Regions from separate parts of the Micromonospora profundi genome, predicted to be linked through region 1. Evidence: riboswitches for the same ligand, from Rfam matches in the RefSeq annotation. Region 1 holds a riboswitch; each other region holds the start of a gene.

Region 1 (3,654 bases):
AGGCGGCCACCACCGGCACCGCACCCGTGGGGCACCTGCGCGCGGTGGTCGACGCGGTGCTGCCCAGCCTGCGGCGCGCCACGACCGAGGGTGTGGACGACATCGACGGCATCGTCGACATCCACATCGCGCAGACTGTCGAGACGCTGCTCGGACAGTCGCCGGTACTGGCCGAGGCGGTGGAGCAGGGCCGTTGCGCGGTGGTGGGAATGTCGTACCGCCTGGCCATCGGTGGGGTGCGTCCGGTGACCGCCGTGCCGGTCGGCGCCGCGACCCTCGACGTGCCGAGCGTCCAGGACGGCCCGGCCGCGACCGCCGCCGCCTGACAGGACCCGGACCGCCGACCCGCCACGTGCGACGAGGGCCGCCCCGCGTGCTGCGGGGCGGCCCTCGTCTGCGGTACGTGCCGTCAGAGCAGTGACATGTGGACGTGGTCGGTGTGGTTCGACGGTCCGCTGTACGAGCTCCACCCGGTCGCCGGGAACCAGATCTGCCGGTTCCAGATCACGTAGTAGATGCCGAGTCGGTCGGCGTTGCGGATGAGGAACGCGGCGACGTTGTTGCCGTACTTGCGGGTGTCCTCGTTGTGCCACGGGGAGAAGCCGCTCTTCTGAAGCGACCAGTCGCAGGCGCGGCCCTTCGGGTGCTCCCACGGCCCGCCGGGGCGGTAGCAGCCGACGAACCGGGTGAAGCCGGCCCGCCTGACCTCCTTGTAGGCGTGCAGGGTGCGTGGTGTGACGCAGCCGGAGGTGGTCGGGTCGTCCTCGCTGCACGACTGCGGCTTCCAGTCGCCGTCGGCGGTGCGACCCGGGCCGATCCTCGCGACCGGCGAGGTGGCGTCCACGAGACCGCCTGTGAAGCCCTTGCCGCCGACGAGGGAGAGCGCCTTGTCCGCCTCGCTCTTGCGCTTGGCCATCAGGGCTGTCTGCTTCTGCTGCTCGCGGACCTCCGTGTCGAGGGCCAGCTTGGCCTGCTCGGCGCGGGACTTGACCGCGTTGACCTCGGCGAGCTTCTTCTCGTTGACCATGTTGAGCTCGTCGAGCGCCGCGGCCCGCTTGACGAAGGTGTCGGGGGCGGTGCTGTCCAGCAGCATCGCCATCGCGCCGACGCGGCCGGTGCGGTACGACTGGGCGGCGATCTGCGCGACCTGCGGTTCCAACGCGTCCAGGTCGGCCCTGGCCCGCTCGACCTCGATCGCCAACTCCAGCTGTCGCTTCTTGGATTTGTCCAGCTTGGACTTTGCCGCGGAGTAGTCGCGGTTGGCCTGCTCGATGACGTCGTTGAGCAGCTTCGGCTCGCCGTCCTCCTCGTGCCCGGACGGGGTGGGGGTCGTGGGGGCGGCATGGGCCGGTACGGGCCCGGCGAGCACGGTCAGTGCGGCGATCACGGCCACCACAGGTGTCAACCAGCGGCGTAGGGGTGCCGTCACAATGTTCCCTTCCGTCGACCGCCGACCGGGTTAGCTGACGGGTTCGGGACGGAAGTGGCCCCTACCGCTGGCGCGGATTCACCCCAGGTACCTGGGTCCCCGGCTCGCCGGTTGGCGATTGGGCGGTGGCACCGCAGGCGCCGCTTCGCGCCTTCATCGGTAACCGGCAGCGAGGTTACCCGAGAGTCGGCCGGGTGAGCTACGCCTGGATGCCCACCAAAAGCGTCATATCGCCATGGCGTTGAGTGACCAGTGCTGCTGTCGTCGGGGCGAGGGCCCGATCTGGTCACGCTGAGGAGTGTCACCATGCCGTCTTCGTGCTCCTGTCCGGCTCTGGCCACTGGTCGGTGGCGGTGGATGGGGGTGGGGTGTGCTCGGGGTCGGGCCGGCCCGCGCGTGGACGGCTGAGGGCGGCCAGTACGTCGGCTCGCTCCGGTCGCGGCCGGGGCGCGTCGCCGGTCGGGGTCGACCCGGCGGCGGTCACCAGGGCGGCCAGCCCGGTGGTAAGCGGTACGGCGGCGATCAGGCCGAGCGTGGCGACCGCGCTGCGGACGATCTCCTGCGCCAGGAACTCGCTTGTCAGGATCTGTGTGATGGGTCGTGTGTCGGCGGTGAGCAGGAGCAGCAGCGGCAGCGAGGCGCCCGCGTACGCCAGGACGATGGTGTTGACCGTGGAGGCGATGTGGGCGCGTCCGACCCGCGTGGCCGCCCGGTAGAGCTGCAACCGGCTCAGCCCCGGGTTGGCGTTCGCCAGCTCGGTGACGGTGGCGGCCTGGGTGACAGTCACGTCGTCGAGTACGCCGAGTGAGCCGATGATGATTCCGGCGAGCAGCAGGCCGTGCAGGTCCACGTCGGCCTGGAACATCGACAGTGTGGTGGCGTCCTCGCTGCCGAAGCCGGTCAGGTTGGTGGCGGCCGTGGCGATGGTGGCGAGCACGCCGGTGAGGATCAGGCTCCCCAGGGTGCCGAGGACCGCGACCGAGGTCTGTGCGGTGACCCCGTGGGTCAGATAGAGCACCACGAACATGATGAGCGCGGCGCCGACCACCGCCACCAGCAGCGGTGACCCACCGGCGGCGATGCCCGGCAGCACGAAGGTGAGCAGGATGGCGAAGCTGGCCGCCAGCCCCGCCAGCGCGGCGAGGCCCCGCCACCGGCCGAACGCGACGATCGCGGCGGCGAAGACCACCGCCAGCCACAGCAGCGGCGTTCCCCGCTGGTGCTCGGCGATGTTCCAACTGCTGGCGGCGGGATCGGTCGGGTCGGTCAGCTCGACCATTATGACGTCGTCGCCGACCTCGACCCGGGGTGCGCCCGGCCCGGCGGGAATCGGGGTCTGGACCTGCTGGCCGGCGTTCGGCCCGTCCTCGACGCGGACGTCCACCGTGCCGCAGGGTCCGGCCGACGGGCCGCCCTCGGGTGTCGGCGCCGGCGGGCAGGGTTCGGTAACCACCCGGGTCACGGTGCCGTGGTACCGCGGCACGTCCGCCCCGCCATCGGTCTGCGGCGACCCGTCCCGTGGCCAGAGCACCACCGCCGCGAGGACGGTGGCCACGAAGAGCGGCACCACCGTCGCGACGAGGATCCGTCGCACCCGCGGCGGGGCGGGTGGCGCGGAATGGCTGTGGTCGGAACCCAATGCGAGACTCCCAACGATCCGGTGCGAAGTACGTGTCAGCGGAGCGGTCGGTTCACCGTCGACGGGGGAAACGCCGCGGGAAGCGCGCCGGATCGTCGCCCGGCGATCGTCCGATCACGGACGGTCAACGTCCGGCCCGGTCGACGGGAAGCGACGCCACGACATGGTGGCGTCGCAGCCTGACTGCGTGGCGGCGTATGGAGGCTCATCCTGGGAGATGCTATCCAGCCCGTATCGGGGCGGCAGATCGTGACGGGGTGTCGGATAAGCGAACCGCTCGCGCGGCAGCCCTCGGCCGGGCATGTTTGAGGCATGCCGCCTCTGTCACCGCCCGACCCCGACCGCAAGCGGCACGGCATCCCCGCCGCACACACCGGGCATGACAAGCACGCCGGGCATGACAAGCACGCCGGGCAGAACATGCACGCCGGGCATGACAAGCACGCCGGGCACGATCCGGCGATGTTCCGTCGCCGCTTCTGGGTCTGCCTGGTGCTCACCATCCCGGTGGTGGTGACCAGTCAGCTCGTATCGGATCAGTTGGGTCTGAGCTGGGACTTCCCCGGCCGGTCCTGGCTGGGCCCGG
Region 2 (3,654 bases), 3.5 Mb from region 1:
GGCGCGGGCACCGGCCGGCACCTGCACGCCCTGGCGCACAACCGTGACCCGCGGGCGGTGCAGGTCGGCCGGCGGCGCGGCTCGATTGGCGCGCAGCACGCGCTGAGCCGCACCCCGCACGCGGCCACGGAGCTGGACGCCATCCTGGCGGGCCTTGTCGACCGGGTCACCCGGCGGATGCGGGCGGCTGGCCGGTCCGGGCGCACGGTGCTGCTGCGGCTGCGCTTCGGCGACTACACCCGGGCAACCCGCTCGCACACAGTGCGCAAGGCGACCGCGGACACCACGCCCCTGCTCGCCGCCGCGCGGGCGCTGCTGCGTACGGCGCTGCCGGAGATCGACAGGCGGGGCGTCACGCTGATCGGGGTGTCGGTGGGCAACCTCGACGACAACCCTGTGCAACCGGAGTTGCCGTTCGACGCCGTCCCCGGGGCGGACCTGGACGCCGCCGTGGACGCGGTCCGGGACCGGTTCGGGTCGACGGCGTTGACCCGCGCGGTGCTGTTGGGCCGGGATTCGGGTGTCGAAATGCCTCTTCTGCCGGACTGATCCGCCTGGTGGCGGCGGATATCACAGCAGCTGGAGGGTTTAGCGACGGCATGATCGGAGACGTTGTGACGATCAGCCTTGAGGGGGGACCACCATGTCCGACGACAGCAGCAACCGCGCGAGCCGGCGTGCCGAGCGTCCGCACGACGTGACCGACCCGCTGCTGTGGCAGCTGGCGCTCGACGTGCTCGACGCCCACGAGCCGACCGAGGACGGCGTCTGCGGCAACCTGCTCTGCGCCGGGGAACCGTACCCATGCGCGGCGCGCGGGAACGCTGAACAGTCGCTGCGGCTCGCCCGAGGCGGGGCCGAGACACCGCCGACGGCCGCCCCGCAGTGGGACGGCCACGACGAGACACCGGACAACTGGTCCACCCAGGAGTCCTTCCACCCGCGGCGGACCCGGTCCGGCGAAGCGGTCTCGGCGTCGCGGGCTTCGGCCGCCTGACGCCTCCGCCACGACAGCGACACGCCAGCGGGCGCCCGACCGGAATCCGATCGGGCGCCCGCTGTGTCGTACGTCAGAGGCTGAGCCGCTGCCCGGGGAAGATCAGGCCCGGGTCGGCGCCGACGACCTGCCGGTTGCGCTCGTAGAGGGCCTGCCAGCCGCCGTCCTGCCGGTGGCTCTGCGCGATCTCCGACAGGGTGTCGCCCGACTTCACCACGTAGATGTCGCCGCTGGCCGCCGGGGCGGTGCGCTTGTTACTGCGGGTCGCCGGCTGCTCACCGCGCGACGACCGCTGGGCGGGCTTGTCGGCCTTCGGAGTGGACTTCGACTTGGCGGTCGACTTCGACTTCGTGGTGGGCTTCGTCGAGGACTTCGTGTCCGAGCCGCCCGACGCCCCGGCCTTCTTGCCGCAGGTCGGCCACGCGCCGATGCCCTGCCCCTTGAGCACCTTCTCGGCGATGGTGATCTGCTCGCTGCGGCTCGCCAGGTCGGCGCGGGCGGCGTACTTCTTGCCGCCGTAGCCGGCCCAGGTGCTCTGCGAGAACTGCAACCCGCCGTAGTAGCCGTTGCCGGTGTTGATCTTCCAGTTGCCACCGGACTCGCACTTGGCGATGGCGTCCCAGTTGACGGCGGCCTGGGCCGGGGCGGCCGGGCCGAAGAGCGCCACGGCACCGGTGACCGCGCCGACGGCCAGGGTGCCGACGGCGATACGGCGGGTGCTGACCCGTCGATGACGGGGGGTGTAGACAGACGTCATGAGTGTGCTTCCTCCACGCCGGCGAGGTGAGCTGTCGGGTTCGGGCCGAGGAGCCCGGCCGCGCGATGGCGGCTTCACCCCGAGGTGACGATGCACCGAGGAACGTTTGGGTCCCCCGCTCCTGCCCGGGTGACTGGGTTCCGACGACCGGGGGCAGGATTTGGCGTTACCGGTCGTGGCGTCCGCGATGGCGGACCCGACCGACGTTAGGCACGGCCGGCATCGATCGCCCAACCCCTGTGAAGTTCTTCACCGGGGCACGCTGAGCGGCGCGCTCAGCGGTTGCGGGCGGCGTTCAGCTGTGCAGCGACCATGATGGACCGCTTCCGATCAGGTCTGCCGCTCCCCGGCCGGTGGAGCCCGACAACGCGGGGCACCACCGGCCGGGGCACCTGCCTACAGGGTGCGGGCCAGCCGGTCGGCGAGCGTACGGGTGAAGCGGGCCGGGTCGGCCAGGTCGCCGCCCTCGGCGAGCACCGCCAGGCCGTACAGCAGCTCGGCGGTTTCGGTGAGGGTCTCGGCGGAATCGCCCTGCTCGTGGGCCTTGCGCAGCGCGGCTACCAGAGGATGACCGGGATTGATCTCCAGGATGCGCTTCGTCGACGGGATCTCGTGCCCCATCGCCCGGTACATCTTCTCCAGTGTCGGCGTGAGGTCGTGCGCGTCACCCACCACACAGGCCGGTGAGGTGGTGAGCCGCGACGACAGGCGGACCTCCCGGACGCTGTCGGCAAGGGTCGTGCCGAGCCAGTCCACGAGCGCCGCGAACTCCTGCCGCTGCTGCTCGCGCTCGGACTCGGCCTGCTGCTTCTCCTCGTCGGTGTCCAGGTCGACCTCGCCCTTGGCGATCGAGCGCAGCGGCCGGCCGTCGTACGTGCCGACCCGCTCCACCCACACCTCGTCGACAGGGTCGGTGAGCAGCAGCACCTCGTGGCCCTTGGCCCGGAACGCCTCCAGGTGCGGGGAGTTCTCGATGGTGGCCCGGGAGTCGCCGGTGGCGTACCAGATGTCGCTCTGGCCGTCCTTCATCCGGGAGACGTAGCCGGCCAGGTCGGTGAGCTCGGCCGGGTCGTGGGTGGAGGCCACCGACAGGATCTCCAGCAGGGTGTCGCGGTTGTCGGTGTCGTCGATGAGCCCTTCCTTGACGACAGTGCCGAACTCCTTCCAGAAGGTCTGGTAGCGCTCGGCGTGGTTGGCCTTGAGGTCCTTGACTGTGGCGAGGACCTTCTTGACCAGGCGGCGGCGGACGATCTGGATCTGGCGGTCCTGCTGGAGGATCTCCCGGGAGATGTTCAGCGACAGGTCGTGGGCGTCGACCACTCCCTTGACGAAGCGCAGGTAGGTGGGGACCAGCGCCTCGCAGTCGTCCATGATGAACACGCGCTTGACGTAGAGCTGGACGCCCCGGCGGCCCTGCGGGGAGAACAGGTCCAGTGGGGCGTGGCTGGGCAGGAAGAGCAGCGCCTCGTACTCGAAGGTGCCCTCGCCCTTCATGTGCACGACCTCGAGCGGGTCGGCCCAGTCGTGGCTGACGTGCTTGTAGAACTCGTTGTACTCGGCGGCGTCGACCTCATCGCGGGGTCGCGCCCAGAGCGCCTTCATCGAGTTGAGGGTCTGCACCTCGCTGGTGGGGTCCGCACCGTCGGTGCCGGGGCGTTCGACGGTCATCCGGATCGGCCAGGCGATGAAGTCGGAGTATCGCTTGACGATCTCGCGGATGGTCCACTCGGCGGTGTAGTCGTGCAGGTTGTCCTCGGTGTCGGCGGGCTTGAGGTGCAGGGTCACCGCCGTGCCCTGGGGTGCCTCGGCGACGGGCTCGATCGAGTACGTCCCCTCGCCTGTGGACTCCCAGCGGGTGCCGCCGGTCTCGCCGGCCTTGCGGGTCAGCAGGGTTACCCGG
Region 3 (3,654 bases), 1.5 Mb from region 1:
TCGTGCGGCTTCCCATCGCAACGCTCTCCCACCGAGGTGCCGACCATGGAGACCGTCGTCTTCTACGAGTTCCTGACCGAGGTGCCGCAGGCCGCCGCCATCTGGTCGGCCCTGCTCCTGCTGACACTGACAGTGCTCGCCGTCCTGGTCGCCCGTCCGGAGCGGGACGGGTCGGCCGCCGAGCGGGACGGGGAGGCCGCCGAGCCGGCGCCCACCGCCCGTGAGGCCGCCGTCGCCGAGGCCGCCGACCTGCGCCGGTACGCCGAGGAGGTGGCCGTCGCCGCGGCCCGCGCGGCGCAGACCGCCCGCCGACGGCGTGCGGCCTGGCTGACTGCTCAGGAGCAGGTGGAGCAGACCTGGGCGCGGTACGACGAGGCGGACGCCGTGGCCCGCCGGTTCGCCGGCGCCGGGGCGCTGCCCACCCCGCGAACCCCGCGCACCCCCGCCGAGTACGCCATCCGGGAGCGCTACCTGCACCGGGCGGCGATGGCCGCGTACTGGCGGGGGGACCTGACCATGCGGCAGCTCGGCGACGTGTTCGGCCACCGGCACGGCTGGGATCCACGACGGCACCCGGTGGAGCAGGAGGTGCTGATCAGCCGGGCGGCCCGGGAGACGCGGCGGGCCGACTACGAGGCTGCCGCCGGACGGGAACGGGCGGCCTGGCGCGACGCCGAGCTGGCGGCGTCTGCGGCGCGCGCCCTGGCCGAGGAGGCGTACGCGGCGGCGGCCCGGTTGCGGCCGACCCGGGTGGCGGCCCGCCGCACCGTCCGTGTCGCGGCTCTGCCGGCGGCGGCGGCGCGGTGGCGCCCGGCGCGGGTGGGGTGAAACGCGCCGATTATTCGGTGAGCCCGGTCACACGCGCGGGAAATCGGGCGGCTGGCGCGTTCGGCCGGATTGTTCCCGCAGATCCGGCGGCATTGTCGACGACGTGTCCGCTTGTCGACCTACGGTGCCTCCGTAACCGCTCGTCCCATCGAGTCACGTCAGCGGCAAGACGCCCGGAAATTGTCGCCCCGTTCAAGGTTTACGCAGGTGAGCGAGGCTTGGCAGGGCTCTGGGCGGCCAGTAGGGTTCGTCCCGTCCGGTGCGGTAATCGATCGCGAATGGCGACGCCGCACCGACCCGCTCAATCGTGATCAACGAACCGGGGACCCACAAGTACGTCCGGGGTGAATCCGCGAGCCACGGCCCGCGGTAGGGCGATCTTCCCGCCCGAATCCGTCAGCTAACCCGGTAGGCGGTGTCGGAAGGAGTTCCATCCCCATGCAGCACCCGCACACCCCTCGGCTATTCCTCCGCCTTCACGGCGTCGCGGTACCCACGCTTGCCCTCCTCGTGGCGGTGAGCTGACCCCCAGGGTCACCGCATTTCCCGCCCGGCCGCGCCGGGCGTTTCCCTGAGCGGTTCCACCATCCGCGGACCACGGTCCGCGCGCTGGCGCGTGCCCGGATACCGGCTGCCCCCGGTGTGCCGCTCTCCCCCTGAACCGTGGAGGACCCGTGAAGCACACCCTGCAGCGTCAGCTGCGTCGCCTCGCCACCGAACGCCCGTACCAGATCGCCGTCGCCTCCGCCGCGGCCCTCGCCATCGCGACCACCACCGGCGCCCTGGTGGCCGGTGCCGACGAAGCCCCCGTCGGCCAGCACACCGCGTCGACAGTCGCCGAGATGCGCAGCGACACCGCCGCCTCCCGCGGCGACGCCCGGGACGCGGACCCCTCGGCCAGCGCCGCCCCGACCAGCGCCAGCCCGAGCAGCGCCGCCCCCTCCGCAAGCGCCGCATCGCCGGCGGCCAAGGCCAGCAGCGACCCGGACCTGACCGCCAAGAAGGCAGCGCCGAAGCCGCCCGCGACAAAGGTGCTCGACTTCCGCTACCAGGCGCAGAACACCTACTACAACTGCGGCCCGGCGGCCGTCCGCAACGCACTCAGCGCCACCGGCATCAACCGCACCCAGGACCAGTTGGGCGCCGAGCTGGGCACCACCGAGATGGGCACCAACTCGGCCCTGGACACCACACGGGTGCTCAACGCCGAGGTGAAGGGCTCCCCGTACCGGACCCGGACGTTCGCCGGCTCGCCCAGCCCGGCCCAGATGGACCGCCTCCAGGCTGACGTCGTCACCGCGATCACCGACGGCCGTGGCGTGGTGGCCAACGTGGCCGGGGACGCCGTCGACACCAACGGCGGCTGGCACTCCTTCGGCGGCGGGCACTACGTCGCGGTGGTCGGCTACAAGGACGACGGCCGTACCGTGCGGATCGCCGACTCGGCGAACGCGGCCTACGGCGAGTACTGGATGACCACGATCAACCTCGCCAACTGGATCGCCACTCGGGGCTACTCCGCCTGACCCAGGCGTGAGGCCCACCAGACGCCGCGGGCGCCGTCTCCCACGAGGGGCCGGCGCTCGCGGCGTCTTCGTCGACGCCGGGCCAGGGCGGCGACGGCTCTCGTCGTGGGCTGTGAACCGTGGGAGACTGCGGCCGTGCTGGATGAATCGGGTGGTCACGCCGACCGTAGGCCGGTCCTGCTTCTGCTGCACGGCATGGGGGCTACCGGTGACGTCTGGCTGCCCTGGGCGCCACTGCTGGAGCAGCACTGGCCCGGCAGGTGGCTGGCACCCGACCTCGCCGGCCACGGCTGGTCGGCGCCGCTGCCGACGTACTCCTTCGAAGGTTTCGCCAACCGCATCGCCCAGGCCCTGGCGCCCGGCGACCGCATCGTGGTCCTCGGGCACTCGCTGGGTGGGGTCGTCGGCCTGGCGCTGGCCGCCCGCGCCGCCGGAACGCCCGTGGACGCCGTGGTGGGACTCGGCATCAAGGCCGTCTGGACGCCGGACGAGCTGACCCGCGCCGCCGACGTAGCGGCCCGCCCGGTCAGTTGGTTCGCCAGCCGGTCCGAGGCGGCCCGTCGCTACCTGCGGGTCGCGGGGCTTGCCGGCCTGGTCCCGCCGGACCACCCGATGGTGGACGCCGGCCTGCGCCAGATCGACGGCCGGTGGCGCCTCGCGATGGACACTGGCGCGTTCGCCGTCGGGGAGCCCGATCTCGCCGCGCTCCTGGCCGCGACCGACGTGCCGGTGGTGCTGGCGCGCGGCGAGCACGACACGATGGTCACCGACGCGCAGCTCAAGGAGTACGGGGTGCCGGTCGCCACGCTGCCCGGGCTCGGGCACAACGCGCACGTGGAGGACCCGGCGGCCGTGCTGGCGCTGCTGGACGCCTACCGCTGACGCTCGGCACGCCTCTGGTTCAGGCCAGCGGAGTGAGCTGCGTCGACCGCTCGGTCGAGTGGTCCGTCGACGCCAACTCCCGGCGGGCGGCGGTCAGGAACGCCTCGGCGTACGACTCGGCGGGGAAGTCACCCAGGTAACGCCTGCGGGTCGCCCAGCGCGCCTCGGCCAGCGGATCGGTGTCGAGCAGGGCGGTCAGCACCTCGTCGGCGTTCGACATGTCCCGGCGCAGCACGTAGCCCGACGCGGCAAGCGGGAAGTTCTCGGTGAACCGTTCGCCCTCGTCGCCCATGTCGGTGACGGCGTACGGCTTGCCGGAGTAGAGGTAGTCCGAGATCACCCCGGACACGTCGGAGATCAGCGCGTCGGAGCGGTTGACGCACTCGGTCAGGCTCAGCTCCCGGGCCGCAGCCCCGAC
Region 4 (3,654 bases), 440 kb from region 1:
TTGTCGTGGCCGATGATGTGCTGACGGTCCAGCGGGATGCCGAGTCGCAGCGCGAGGTGCCGGACGAGCTTCGCGGACGTCCGGTACATCGCCTCGGTGTACCAGGTGCCCTGCGCCGCGAAGCCCTCGTGTTCGAGCCCGATCGACTTGGCGTTGACGTACCAGTTGCCGGCGTGCCAGGCGACGTCCTTGGTCTTGACGTGCTGGGCGATGTGCCCGTCCACCGAGCGCAGCGAGTAGTGCCAGCTCACGTAGGTCGGATCTTGGACGAGCTTCAGGGTGGTGGCCCAGCTCGCCTCGGTGTCGTGGATGACGATGTACTCGATCTTCTGCCGCTTGGGCCGGTCGGAGAGGTCGTGGTTGCCGTAGTCCCCGTCGCCGAACGCCTCGTACGGCGCCGGGATCCACTCACAGGAGATGGTGCGGGGGCACTCCAGCCCGTCCGGGCGGGCGAGCTTGCGCAGGCCCAGCCGGTCCAGCCAGGTTCGATCCGGCCGTACCGTGCGGGCCGGCAGCGTGACCCGCTGGCCGTCGTCGGTCACCCGGGACTCGCCGGCGCCGATGGTGGTGAAGACCTCGTCGGCGAAGGCCGCCGCGGCGTCGGCGCTGTCCGCGCCGGCGTAACGGGCAACCGCGCCGTACCAGGCAGCCGGGTCGGTGCCGGTGCCGATCGGTGCGCCAAGCTCCCGCTGGTACGACGCCAGCAGCGCCGCCCCGCCCCGGATGTTCGCGTTCGGGTCGGTGCGCAGCGACTCCGGGGCCACGCCGGTCAGCGCGGCGGCGGCGTCGACCGTTTGCAGGGCGGCGCTGGGCGGCGCGGGCTCCGAGGCTTCGCGGGGTGCCAGCGCGGTACGCGAGTCGTCGCCGCGCGGGTCCTCGGTGCCAGTGTCGTGGTGCCCGCGCCCGGGCAGGGCGGTCACGTGCCGGGCGTCGGTCAGGTGCATCGGGCCGTAGCCGCCGCTGGTGCTGGGCGTGCCGGCGTTGCTGTCCCAACGGGACTCCAGATAGGAGACGCCGAGCAGCACGTCGGTCGGTACGCCGTACTCGCTCGCTGCGGCAGCGTACTGCTGCTGGCGGTCGGCCGTTGGTGCGGCGGCGACCGGACCGGCGGGCAGTGGCACCACGGTCACGGCGACCACGGCGGTGACCAGCAATGTGCGCCGACGGGACGGCAGGGTTGGACGGTGCATCGAACCCCCTAGATTGCGTGGGTAACTGTGAGGTCACCCTCCCGCCGGCCAGGAGCTCCCGTCAATACCTTTCCATATTCGGATACAGGCAGAAAAAAACCTTCGCGCACGGTCCGTGACCCCGCAGAATCGCCACGGAGTGTCACTGCCGCACGGGTTGCGGATCGGTAACGGTCATCTCTACTCTGGTCAATCGTCGGCCCGGTAGCAGGTCTGCCCATCCCGGGCGGTAACGGACCGGCACCGCCGAGTCGCTCGACGAGTGAGCCGGGGACCCAGGTTCCCTCGGGGTGAATCCGCAGATCGTGCGGTAGGGCGTCGACTTCCCGCCCGAACCCGTCAGCTAACCCGGTAGGCGGTCAGGAAGAAGGAGTACGGAACCCCGGTGGCACTCCATGCCCCGCGGCCGTCGTCCGAGCGGTCGGCCTCAGCCGACCCCCTGTCGATCGTGCCGCGTCAACGCTGGTCCCGCTTCACCACAGCTCTCGCCGCCATGGTCGGCGTCGCCGTCGTCCTGACCGGCAGCGCCACGGCCGCGCACGCGGACCCGTCCGTCGCCGAGATCGAACGCCAGATCGACGCCGACTGGAACAAGCTCGAACCGATCATCGAACGGCACAACTCCACCCGCACCGAGCTGGCCGCCAAGCGTAAGCAGGCAAGCGCGCTGGCCGCCAGGATCGCCCCGCTGGAGCGCCAGGTCGACGCCGCCATGGACAAGGTCAGCGCCCTGGCCGTCCGCGCGTACATGGGTGAGAACGTCTCCACCGTCAACGCGATGCTCGGCAGCCGCTCGCCAAGCGAGATGGTCGGCCAGCTCGAAATGCTCGACCGCTTCGCGCACAACCAGCAGCAGGACGTGAAGCAGGTGGCCGACCTGCGCGACGAGTTGGCCCGGCAGAAGGCGCCGCTGGACGAGTTGGTCGCCGAGCTGACCCTGACCGAGGCTCAGCTCGCGGCGAAGAAGAAGCAGATCAACGCTGAGATCGACAAGCTACAGAAGCTGCGCCTCAAGGTGTACGGCAACGGCGGCGGGGGTCCGCTGCGTCCGGCGCCCTGCCCGGCCAGCTACCCCGGAGGCGGGGCGGGCACGGCGGTCAAGTTCGCCTGCGCCCAGATCGGCAAGCCCTACGTGTGGGGCGCCGAGGGCCCGAACTCGTACGACTGCTCGGGGCTGATGCTTGCCGCGTGGGCCAAGGCCGGCGTGTCACTGCCGCACAACGCCGCGCAGCAGAGCCGGGTGACGAAGGACGTCAGCCGCGCCGACCTCCGCCCCGGTGACCTGGTCTTCTACTACAGCGACATCCATCACGTGGGCATGTACGTCGGCGACGGCTGGGTGGTGCACGCCTCCCAGGCCGGTCAACCCGTCAAGATGAAGAAGGTCGACGACGGACCGATCCACAGTTACGGCCGTCCCGGCTGAGGTGTAAGGAGGGGCCCCTTCCTAACGCCTCGTGTAGAGAAGGGGCCCCTTACTAACACCGAACGGGCGAGCGGCTCAACGGGTCGGCCAGGCGCGCCAGTTCTGCCAGGAGCGGCTCGGCGTCGGCCCCCGCTGGCCCTGGTAGCGCGAGCCGTAGACCACCGAGCCGTACGGGTGCTCGGCCGGCGAGGAGAGCCGGAAGATGCACAGCTGCCCGATCTTCATGCCCGGCCAGAGGGTGATCGGCAGGTTCGCCACGTTTGACAGCTCCAGCGTCACGTGACCGGAGAAACCCGGGTCGATGAAGCCGGCGGTGGAGTGGGTGAGCAGTCCGAGACGGCCCAGGCTGGACTTGCCCTCCAGACGGCCGGCGAGCTGCTCGCCGAGGGAGATCACCTCAAGCGTCGAGGCAAGTACGAACTCGCCCGGGTGCAGCACGAACGGCTCGCCGTCGGGCACCTCGACCACCGAGGTCAGGTCGTCCTGCTGCATGGCCGGATCGATGTGCGTGTAGAGGTGGTTGTTGAAGACCCGGAACAGCCTGTCGAGTCTTACGTCGATGCTGGACGGTTGAACCAGAGTGGGCTCGAAAGGCTCCAGGCCCAGCGTGCCGGCCTTGATCTCGGTGACCAGGTCGCGGTCGGAGAGCAGCATCGGACCACCATAGCGAGGCAGCCGGTGACCAGCGTGTCGAGGTCGCCTCTCGTACATTTGTTCGATAGAATGCCCTCATGGCTTCCTGGTCCGATTTTGCCGCCGACGAGCCCCGCCTCGCCGACGGGATCCGCGTTCTCCTGCAGCAGTACGGGCCGGGCTTCGGCTATCTGGCCACGGTCCGCGCCGACGGCGGTCCCCGCGTCCATCCGGTGTCCCCGGTCATCACCGACGAGGGCCTGTTCTGCTTCATCATCGACTCGCCGAAGCGCCGCGATCTCGAACGCGACGGCCGTTACGCCCTGCACTCGTTCCCACCGGAGGAGAGCGACGACGAGGCGTACGTGGCGGGGCACGCCTCGCCGGTGACCGACCCGGCCCGGG

The links. Region 1 has a riboswitch for cyclic di-AMP ahead of F4558_RS24035 (coiled-coil domain-containing protein). Riboswitches for the same ligand answer to the same signal wherever they lie in the genome.
Region 2: it holds a riboswitch for cyclic di-AMP, as region 1 does, so the genes downstream of both, F4558_RS08220 (LysM peptidoglycan-binding domain-containing protein) here and F4558_RS24035 (coiled-coil domain-containing protein) in region 1, are expected to answer to the same signal.
Region 3: it holds a riboswitch for cyclic di-AMP, as region 1 does, so the genes downstream of both, F4558_RS17030 (C39 family peptidase) here and F4558_RS24035 (coiled-coil domain-containing protein) in region 1, are expected to answer to the same signal.
Region 4: it holds a riboswitch for cyclic di-AMP, as region 1 does, so the genes downstream of both, F4558_RS26185 (C40 family peptidase) here and F4558_RS24035 (coiled-coil domain-containing protein) in region 1, are expected to answer to the same signal.

Annotation. Positions count from the first base shown of each region.
Region 1 is NZ_JAATJK010000001.1:5,425,926-5,429,579, reverse strand. It holds gene F4558_RS24040 (carbonic anhydrase) at 1-326, shown strand, start outside; gene F4558_RS24035 (coiled-coil domain-containing protein) at 410-1,429, opposite strand; cyclic di-AMP (ydaO/yuaA leader) riboswitch at 1,434-1,564, opposite strand; gene F4558_RS24030 (YibE/F family protein) at 1,731-3,068, opposite strand; gene F4558_RS24025 (heavy metal translocating P-type ATPase) at 3,381-3,654, shown strand, end outside.
Region 2 is NZ_JAATJK010000001.1:1,913,844-1,917,497, reverse strand. It holds gene dinB (DNA polymerase IV) at 1-549, shown strand, start outside; gene F4558_RS08225 (hypothetical protein) at 644-997, shown strand; gene F4558_RS08220 (LysM peptidoglycan-binding domain-containing protein) at 1,071-1,754, opposite strand; cyclic di-AMP (ydaO/yuaA leader) riboswitch at 1,757-1,930, opposite strand; gene htpG (molecular chaperone HtpG) at 2,151-3,654, opposite strand, start outside.
Region 3 is NZ_JAATJK010000001.1:3,893,777-3,897,430, reverse strand. It holds gene F4558_RS17035 (hypothetical protein) at 46-828, shown strand; cyclic di-AMP (ydaO/yuaA leader) riboswitch at 1,117-1,258, shown strand; gene F4558_RS17030 (C39 family peptidase) at 1,503-2,354, shown strand; gene F4558_RS17025 (alpha/beta fold hydrolase) at 2,490-3,236, shown strand; gene F4558_RS17020 (CDP-glycerol glycerophosphotransferase family protein) at 3,256-3,654, opposite strand, start outside.
Region 4 is NZ_JAATJK010000001.1:5,866,737-5,870,390, reverse strand. It holds gene F4558_RS26190 (N-acetylmuramoyl-L-alanine amidase) at 1-1,190, opposite strand, end outside; cyclic di-AMP (ydaO/yuaA leader) riboswitch at 1,425-1,562, shown strand; gene F4558_RS26185 (C40 family peptidase) at 1,576-2,616, shown strand; gene dcd (dCTP deaminase) at 2,692-3,270, opposite strand; gene F4558_RS26175 (pyridoxamine 5'-phosphate oxidase family protein) at 3,348-3,654, shown strand, end outside.